3 regions of the Chromobacterium sp. Ag138 genome follow, and region 2 is predicted to be linked to each of the others. Evidence: predicted binding sites of a transcription regulator. Region 2 holds the regulator's gene; each other region holds the start of a gene.
The links. Region 2 encodes HrcA, which represses chaperone genes, less so after heat shock. Its sites were predicted from a motif close to ATTAGCACTCGNNNNNNNCGAGTGCTAAT; they were not measured.
Positions count from the first base shown of each region.

Region 1: a site for HrcA is predicted at 1,986-2,014, ahead of rpoH (RNA polymerase sigma factor RpoH). Genes of this name have one in related genera too.
Region 3: a site for HrcA is predicted at 1,462-1,490, ahead of groES (co-chaperone GroES). Genes of this name have one in related genera too.

Region 1 is NZ_JBUPWA010000001.1:3,544,557-3,547,830, forward strand. Features, by position in the region: gene ACY3GB_RS16485 (PglL family O-oligosaccharyltransferase) at 1-1,008, shown strand, start outside; gene rpoH (RNA polymerase sigma factor RpoH) at 1,092-1,955, opposite strand; gene ftsX (permease-like cell division protein FtsX) at 2,083-2,991, opposite strand; gene ftsE (cell division ATP-binding protein FtsE) at 2,988-3,274, opposite strand, start outside.
Region 2 is NZ_JBUPWA010000001.1:4,674,910-4,678,183, forward strand. Features, by position in the region: gene recA (recombinase RecA) at 1-798, opposite strand, end outside; gene hrcA (heat-inducible transcriptional repressor HrcA) at 955-1,977, shown strand; gene mltB (lytic murein transglycosylase B) at 2,009-3,049, shown strand; gene dnaX (DNA polymerase III subunit gamma/tau) at 3,147-3,274, shown strand, end outside.
Region 3 is NZ_JBUPWA010000001.1:3,730,765-3,734,038, reverse strand. Features, by position in the region: gene groL (chaperonin GroEL) at 1-1,060, opposite strand, end outside; gene groES (co-chaperone GroES) at 1,108-1,395, opposite strand; gene ACY3GB_RS17465 (MraY family glycosyltransferase) at 1,563-2,669, opposite strand; gene ACY3GB_RS17460 (hypothetical protein) at 2,727-3,274, opposite strand, start outside.

The DNA.
Region 1 (3,274 bases), 1.1 Mb from region 2:
GCGCTGCCCTTGTTCAACCACCTGATTTCGCTGCTGACCCACTCCGATGTCGAGAACGCGTCCGGCATCGCGCGGCTGGCGGCCAACGGCGACGACATGGGCGCGCGCCGCTTCGCCGAGATGCATAAGGCCTGGATGACCTTCCAGGCGCACCCGCTGTGGGGCGTGGGCTGGTCGCAGTACGCGGCGGAAAGCGTGCGCCTGCAGCAGTTGCCCCAGTTCGCCGCGGCCGGTTACAACAGCGGGCTGTTCACCAACGCCCACAACCTGCTGATGCAGCTGCTGGCGGAGATGGGCGGCGTGGTGACCACGCTGGTGCTGGCCGGCTTCGTCTGGACGGTGCTGCCCTTCTTCCGCCGCAAGGCCGAGCCCGAGGGCGTGCTGGCGCTGGGTTGCATCGCGGTGACGCTGACCCACAGCATGCTGGAGTATCCGCTGTGGTACTACTACTTCCTGGCGATGCTGGTGGTGTTCATGGCGATGGCACCGCGCGGCGAGCGCCCGCTGGCCTGGCCGATGCGATTGCCCTTGCTGGCGGCGCTGGCATGGGTGGGCTGGCTGTCGATCAGCACCTCCTCCATGTTCTGGGAACTGGTGAACCTGTACGTGCCGACCGGCAACGCCGCCAAGGACAAGGTCCGCACCGAGCGCCTGATCGAGATCGTCGAAACCAAGCCCTTGTTCGCCTACCACGCGCTGTACACGCTGGATGATTATCTGCCGGTGAATCGGGACAACCTGAAGCAGAAGCTGGCGCTGGAAGACAGGCTGACCGAATTCCGCCCCTATCCCGACGTGATGCTGAAGCGCGCCCAGCTGGAAATCCTGGCCGGCCAGCAGGCCAAGGCCGAGCAGACGCTGCGCACCACGCTGGCGTCGTTCCCGACCTATGCCGGCCAGTTCCTCGAGACGCTTGGCGACCAGGAACCGGCATGGGCGCCGCTGCGCCGGGTCAGCCGCGAGGCTTACGACAAGCTGCCGGCCAAGTTCCGCACCTTGCAGGAGTGAGCCGTCCCGCCGCCTTCTGGCGGCGGGCAATAAAAAAGCCGCTCGAATCTTCGAGCGGCTTTTTCGCGTCCGGCGGCGCGGGATCAGTTGTCCAGCACCACGCCTTCGCTGAGCGCGGTTTTCATCTTGGTCAGCGCCTTGGCCTCGATCTGGCGGATGCGCTCGGCCGACACGCCGAACTCGGCGGCCAGCTCGTGCAGCGTGGAGCCGCTGTCGTCGGCCAGCCAGCGCGCCTCGACGATGCGGCGGCTGCGGGCGTCCAGCGTGGACAGCGCGTATTCCAGGCCTTCCGACTGCAGATGGTCGAAAGCGCGGCGCTCCAGCGCGCGGGTCGGCTCGCTGTGGCTGTCGGCCAGCCAGTCTATCGGCGCGTAGCTGTCCTCGTCGTCGCTGTCGGCCAGCAGGGAGATGTCCTGGCCGTTCATGCGGATTTCCATTTCGCGCACTTCCTCGGGCTTGACGCCCAGATCGTTGGCGATGGATTTGGCTTCCTGCTCGGACAACGCGGAGAAACCGCTCTTCATGCTGCGCAGGTTGAAGAACAGCTTGCGCTGCGGCTTGGTGGTGGCGATGCGCACCAGGCGCCAGTTGCGCAGGATGAATTCGTGGATTTCGGCCTTGATCCAGTGTATGGCGAACGAGAACAGGCGCACGCCGCGGCCCGGCTCGAAGCGCTTGACCGCCTTCATCAGGCCGATATTGCCTTCCTGGATCAGATCGGCCTGCTGCAAGCCGTAGCCGGCGTAACCGCGCGACACGGACACCACCACGCGCAGGTGCGACAGCACCATCTGCCGCGCCGCTTCCAGATCGTTTTCCTGCTGGAAACGGGTCGCGAGTTCGGTTTCCTGCTCCGGCGTCAGCATGGGCACGCTGTTCACGGCCTGGATGTATTGTTCCAGGCTGCCGCTGGTCGACGGGACCGGAAGGGCAAATGTTGTGTTCATTGCGATGGCTACCTCCTTGGGTAGTGCTATGTTAGCACTCGAATATTGAGAGTGCTAGCAGTGAAAGGTTCCCGAGTCAATGATATTTAACAATCGGCTCGATAGCTGAAACCTTTCGCTTGTCATTTTATTTGGGCTCGACTTTGCGCAGGTGGTGGTCGGCCGCCAGACGCGCGCCCAGCATCGCCAACGCGGCGGAGATGCCGATCAGCGCCGCCAGCTCCGGCAGGCTCAGCCCGCGCAGCGCCACCCTTTCGCCGTACAGCATCGCGAATTCGCTGATGGCCGGGTTGGCCATCGCGGCCAGCCAGCACGACAGGCCCCAGGCCAGCAGCGCCGCCAGCACGCCTTGCCACAGCGCGTGGTACAGGAAGGGGCGGCGGATGAAGCTGTCGGTGGCGCCGATCAGCTTGGACACCGCGATCTCGTCCTGGCGCGCCAGGATCTGCATCCGGATCGCGTTATGGGTGACCAGCACCAGCGCCAGGCCCAGCGCGGCGGCCAGGAACCAGGTCAACTTCTTGCCCATCTCCACCATGCCGTACAGGCGCTTGGCCCAGCTGGCGTCGAATTGCGCCAGTTCCACCATCGGCAGGCCGGACAGCTCCTTCTGCAGCATGTCCAGCTCGCGCGGCTCCAGCGATTTGGGCGTCACCACGAAAGCGTCGGGCAGCGGGTTGCCTTCCAGCCCGTCGGACAGGCCGGACAGGCCGTTGCGCTTCTCCAGATCCTGCAGCGCCTGGCCCTTGCTGACGAAGGAAAAGCTCTTCACCTTGGGGTGATGCGCCAGCGTGCTGTTGACGGCGGCGATGTCGGCCTGTTCGGCCGCTTGTTCCATGAACAGCGTGATCTGCGGCGTGGCGGTCAGGCGGCCCACCCATTCCTGCACGCTGTTGACCGCGAGGTACAGCGACAGCGGCAGGGCCAGCGCCAGGGCCAGCATCAACAGGGTCAACAGGCTGCCGAAGGGCTGGCGGACGATCTTGGCCAGCGCCTGCTTGGCGCTTTGCCAGTTCAGATAGAGAAAGTGTTTCATGCGGCGAACTGTCCTTCCCTCAGGCGGATGATGCGGCGGCCGTAATCTTCCATCAGCGTTTCGTCGTGGGCCGAGATCAGCACGGTGACGCCCACCTGGTGGAAGGATTTGAACAGCTCCATGATGTCCAGCGCGTAGGCGCGGTCCAGGTTGGCCGACGGTTCGTCGGCCAGCAGGATGCTGGGGCGGTGGACCACGGCGCGGGCGATGCACAGCCGCTGCTGCTCGCCGCCAGACAGCCGGATCGGCATCATTTTTTCCTTGGGCAGCAGGCCCACCTTGT
Region 2 (3,274 bases):
GCCGTACAGGATTTCGAAATCGGCCTGGCGGAACGGCGGGGAAACCTTGTTCTTCACCACTTTGACGCGGGTGTCGTTGCCGATCACTTCCTCGCCCTTCTTGATGCCGCCGGTGCGGCGGATGTCCAGGCGCACGGAGGCGTAGAACTTCAGCGCGTTGCCGCCGGTGGTGGTTTCCGGGTTGCCGAACATCACGCCGATCTTCATGCGGATCTGGTTGATGAAGATCACCAGGGTGTTGGTGCGCTTGATGTTGCCGGTCAGCTTGCGCAGCGCCTGGCTCATCAGGCGGGCCTGCAGGCCGACGTGGCTGTCGCCCATCTCGCCTTCGATTTCCGCCTTCGGCACCAGGGCGGCGACGGAGTCGACCACGATCACGTCCACGCCGCTGGAGCGCACCAGCATGTCGCAGATTTCCAGCGCCTGCTCGCCGGTGTCCGGCTGCGAGATCAGCAGGTCTTCGACGTTGACGCCCAGCTTCTGCGCGTAGACCGGGTCCAGCGCGTTTTCGGCGTCGATGTAGGCGCAGGTGCCGCCCAGTTTTTGCGCTTCGGCCACGGCCTGCAGACACAGGGTGGTCTTGCCGGACGATTCCGGGCCGTAGATTTCGACCACGCGGCCGCGCGGCAGGCCGCCGACGCCCAGCGCCAGGTCCAGGGTCAGCGAGCCGGTGGAGATCACTTGCAGGTTTTCGGTGATCTGGTTGTCGCTCATGCGCATGATCGAGCCCTTGCCAAACTGCTTTTCAATCTGGGCCAGGGCAGCGGCCAGCGCCTTGCTCTTGTCTTCGGAAGCCATGCTGTCTCCAATGGGGTAGTCGGACCAATGATGGGGGCGATTATCGCAGAAAACCAGAGGGCTAACAGCAGCTTGGGGAGGGCGGTTTTCGTGCCATGGTCGTAAAGCCGCGCCACGCCCCCTTTTGGCGCGGTGCAGGATGTGTACAATGGGGACATGATGAACGAACGCGCCCAACATTTGCTGAAGGCGCTGATCGAACGGTACATCGCCGACGGTCAGCCGGTCGCCTCCAAGACCCTGTCGCTGCTGCCAGGGGTGGAGCTGTCGTCGGCCACGGTGCGCAACGTGCTGGCCGATCTGGAAAACATGGGCCTGATCGCCTCGCCGCACACCTCGGCGGGACGGATTCCCACCGCGCGCGGCTACCGGCTGTTCGTCGACCGGCTGTTGACGATACGGCCGCTGGACGAGTTGTCGCGCCACGAGCTGGAGGCCAATCTGCAGCCGGACAGTCCGCAGCGCATCGCCCAGGCGGCGTCGTCGCTGCTGTCCGAGCTGACCAGCTTCGCCGGCGTGGTGCTGACGCCGCAGCGCAGCGACGTCGCCTTCCGCCAGATCGAATTCCTGCGCCTGTCCGATCGACGCGTGCTGATGATATTGGTGACGCTGGACGGCGACGTGCAGAACCACCTGTTGAACACCGAGCGCGACTACACGCCGTCGGAGCTGGTGGAGGCCGGCAACTTCATCAACCAGCATTACGCGGGACAAGGCCTGAGCGCCGTCACGTCGCGGGTGGAGAGCGAGCTCGCGCAGCTGCAGGGCGACATCGCCGAGCTGATGGCCGCCGCGGTGAGGCTGGGCCAGCAGACGCTGGCCAAGCGCAACGAGGACGTGGTGGTGAGCGGCGGCTCGCGGCTGCTGCAGGTGCACGACCTGTCCGACGACCTGTCGCGGCTGCGGGAGCTGTTCGGCGTGTTCGAGCGCAAGACCGAACTCCTGAAACTGCTGGCGCAGGGCCGGGAGGCGCAGGGGGTGAACATTTTCATCGGCGAGGAGTCTGGAGTCATGACGCTGGACGAATGCTCGGTGGTGACCGCGCCCTACTGCATCAACGGCCAGGTGGTGGGCACGCTGGGGGTGGTCGGCCCCACCCGCATGGCCTATGAGCGGGTCATTCCCATCGTCGACATCACCGCCCGTCTGGTCAGCAACGCGCTGTCCTTCCGCGAATGAACTCGAGCCATACCCAAAAGAAAGCAGAATCATGAAATCGATGTTGAAACTGGCCATCGCCGCCGCCCTGGCCGGCGCGGCCTTTACCGCTCCGCCAGCCCAGGCCGACGCCGCCTTTCTGGCGCGCCCCGACGTGCAGCGCTACATCGACGAGCAGGTGGCCGCAGGCCAGTTCAACCGCCCCGAGCTGGAGGCGGTGTTCGCCAATGTGGAACTGAAGCCCAACATCATCCGCATCCTCGACAAGCCGTCCACCTCGCGGCCGTGGTACCAGTTCCGCGCGACGACCGTCAACGACAGGCTGATCGTCGACGGCACCGCGTTCTGGCAGGAAAACGCCGACGCCCTGGCGCGCGCCGAGCGCGAGTACGGCGTGGCGCCGGAGGTGATCGTCGCCATCCTGGGCGTGGAAACCCATTACGGCCGCAACACCGGCAGCTTCCGGCTGGTGGACTCGCTGTCCACCATAGGCTTCGATTACCCGCGCCGCGCCGAGTACTTCCGCGGCGAGCTGACCCAGTTCCTGCTGCTGGCCAAGGAGGAGGGCAAGGATCCGCTGACGCTGAAGGGCTCCTACGCCGGCGCCATGGGCCTGCCGCAGTTCATGCCGTCCAGCTACCGCAAGTGGGCGGTGGACTTCGACGGCAGCGGCCACCGCGACATCTGGAGCAACCCGCACGACGCCATCGGCAGCGTCGCCCATTACTTCCAGCTGCACGGCTGGAGGCACGGCGACGACATCGTGGCGCCGGCCAGCGTGGCGCCGGAGGCCCAGGTCGACAAGCTGCTGGCCGACAAATTCAACCTGCGCTACACGGTGGGCGATCTGCGCAAGATGGGCGTGGCCCCGCAAACCCCGCTGGCCGACAACGTGCCGGCGGTGCTGTTCTCGCTGGAGACCGCGCCCGGCGTCACCGAGTACTGGCTGGGCCTGAACAATTTCTACGCGATCACCCGCTACAACCGCAGCACGCTGTACGCCAAGGCGGTGCAGGAGATCGCCGGCCAGCTGCGCCAGCGCTACTACGCGTCGCTGGCGCAGCGGCCGGACCCGGCCTCCGCCGCGCAGTAAGCCGCGGGCTCCCGCAACAAGACGCCGGCGCCGCCTGGAAGGCCGCGCCGGTGAAACCTGTCGCCTTGCGCGGCAATTCCCATTAAAATCCGCCCCCATGAGCTATCAAGTCCTTGCCCGCAAGTGGCGCCCCAAACGCTTCGCCGACCTGGTCGGCCAGGAGCACGTGGTGCGCGCCCTCTCCAACGCCCTGAAAGAGCAGCGGCTCCACCACGCCTACCTGCT
Region 3 (3,274 bases), 940 kb from region 2:
CGATCTGCTTGCGGATCTCGCCCACGCGCGCCTGGATGGTGGCGGCTTCGCCGGCGCCGTCGATGATGGTGGTGTTTTCCTTGCCCACTTCAACGCGCTTGGCTTGGCCCAGCTGGTCCAGGGTTGCCTTTTCCAGGGTCAGGCCGACTTCTTCGGCGATCACTTCGCCGCCGGTCAGCACGGCGATGTCGGTCAGCATGGCCTTGCGGCGATCGCCGAAGCCCGGAGCCTTGACCGCCACAACCTTCAGGATGCCGCGAATGGTGTTCACCACCAGCGTAGCCAGCGCTTCGCCTTCCACATCTTCGGCGATGATCAGCAGCGGGCGGCCGGACTTGGCCACTTGCTCCAGCACCGGCAGCAGATCGCGGATGTTGGAAATCTTCTTGTCGAACAGCAGGATGAACGGATTGTCCAGCGCAGCGATCTGCTTGTCCTGGTTGTTGATGAAGTACGGGGACAGATAGCCGCGATCGAACTGCATGCCCTCCACCACGTCCAGCTCGTTGTTCAGGCTCTTGCCGTCCTCAACAGTGATCACGCCTTCCTTGCCCACTTTTTCCATCGCGTTGGCGATGATCTCGCCGATGTCGGAATCGGAGTTGGCGGAGATGGAGCCTACCTGGGCGATTTCCTTGGAGGTCGCGCACGGCTTGGCGATCTTGGCGATCTCGCCCACCAGGGACACCACGGCCTTGTCGATGCCGCGCTTCAGATCCATCGGGTTCATGCCGGCGGCGACGTACTTCATGCCTTCCTGCACGATGGCCTGGGCCAGAACGGTGGCGGTGGTGGTGCCGTCGCCGGCCACGTCGGAAGTCTTGGAAGCCACTTCCTTCACCATCTGCGCGCCCATGTTCTCGAACTTGTCCTTCAGTTCGATTTCCTTGGCGACGGACACGCCGTCCTTGGTGATGGTAGGCGCGCCGAACGAGCGATCCAGCACCACATTGCGGCCTTTCGGGCCCAGAGTCACTTTAACCGCGTCGGCCAGGATGTTGACGCCGGCCACCATCTTGGTGCGGGCGGATTCGCCGAACTTAACGTCTTTAGCTGCCATGCTCGAAATCTCCAGAATCTATTTATGAAGTTCAGGTAAGGGTCGGATTACTCGACGATGCCCATTACATCTTCCTCGCGCATCACGAGGACTTCGTTGCCATCGACCTTGACGGTCTGGCCGGAATACTTGCCGAAGATCACCTTGTCGCCAACCTTCAGCTCCAAGGAACGGCGCTCGCCGTTTTCCAGGATCTTGCCGTTGCCAACCGCCAGGACTTCGCCCATGTCCGGTTTCTCGGCTGCGGCGCCCGGCAGAACGATGCCGGAAGCAGTCTTTTCTTCAGCCTCGAGGCGCTTGATAACAACACGGTCGTGCAGAGGACGAATTGCCATTGATCTCTCCTATTACTTTGGCTGTTGAGAGTGGAACATCAGGTATGTATAGGTTGCGGCAGAGAGCTTAGCACTCAACCGTTGCGAGTGCTAATAATAGGGACGACATCCAAGTATTTCAAGAGGTAGGAATGCGAAGGGCGTCCTAGACGCCCTTCCGGGTCAGATCAGAGCCCTCGGCAGGTTCGCCGCAACACTAGCCAGCGCGGCGTCCGAAAACGAATGATCATGCGATAAAGGTAGATATACGTCATGGCAAACAAAGCGCAGAAAGTCATCAGCACCCCGGTGTTCTGCCAAAACAGCATGGCAGGCACCACGGACACGGAGGACAGCGCCCACAAATAGGGAGAGGTCAGACTATTGCGCATGGTTTTATGATCCGCATTCTTGCTTCCCACCATCCAGCGCACAAGACGCATATAAACCAGTTGATGCAGATGCAGCGCATCCGGATAGCCTACTCTCCGCCCTTGCAGGAACTTGCGGCGATAAATCGAAAACAGGGTCTCAAACACCGGATAAATCACGCACAGCATCGGAAACCAAGGCGAAACCTGAGCATGGCGCGCCACCAGCAGCACAGACACCTCCGCGATCATGAAGCCCACCAAGTAGGCGCCACCATCACCGGCAAACATCAAGCCTCGCGGAAAATTCCAAAACAAGAACCCGGCAATAGCCCCCACCATGGCAAAACAGATGCCCATCAAGGTGGTGTCCTGAACCTTGAACGCCACATACGCTATCGCCAGAAATATGAAGATGGACACCACGCCGGACAAACCATTGTAACCATCAATGATATTGACCGCATGCGCCACTCCGCCAACCGCGACGACCGTCAACAACAAAGACAAGACCCAAAACTGCGACAACAAGCCATCCAGCATAGGGATATCCAGGCGCAACAACCCTGCGCCCAATATAAAGTACCCTAAGATGGCTGCGAAAAAAGTAGCTAGCAACCGTGGCAATGGCCCCACTTTCTTCGTAACGTCCTCCAATATTCCCGCTACAAAAGCAGGCAGCGCCACCATCAACAACAACAACATCGAAGCATCCCTCAGCAGCCATGCCAACAAACTACCGCCGGCGGCCAACCCAGTCGCAATCGGGATGCCGCCGATGCGCGGTACTGGTCGGGCATGAAACTTCTGTACTCCCCTCAGATCATGGTCTGCGGAGTAACGCTCATGCAGATGTGCGAAATGAATCAAGCACATACCGACAAGCAAGGATAAAAACGTGGCCAACAATAGGATCTGCAACATTGCATGCCTTTTGTATATTTTATCGACGATATCGACGCAGACACCGCTTCCCCACGATCAAGATTGAATTTCGCATTGTAGGCGAGGAAGCACAGCATCGAGGGCAAGCAACTTTCTCCAATACTCCGCATGCACCGCCGGCCTGACTGAACTCAGCTGTTGCGGCGTCAGACGACTTTCAAACAAGGTCAGATTCAGGTGAAAAATGGTCCGCGTCGTGTTTACGACAGGGAATGCCTTATGCAGGTTATCGCCTGCATTAAAATAGAATAATCGATCCTTGGGCCCCTCTAGGCGGATGGGTTTGTTGAAACATTCGATCAAAAAGTCATTCAGCCTGAATAGACGGCCACGCCCGCGAAAGGGCCGCGGCCATAACGCATCATAGAATTTACGGCCCAACGAGTAACGAGAGTCAGGAATAAGACGCATATGCGTTTTGCCAACATTCTCCTCCAAAAGCAACATCAGGCTGACCTGACCACCTTTGCCGTAATGGCCATCGTGGTGATAATGATCCGCCGCACCATGATTCTTGCCGCTATAGGTCCATCGGATCAACGTAGGCTCCTCCCGCAGTCGATAGCCCTCCCCAGCCAACATCT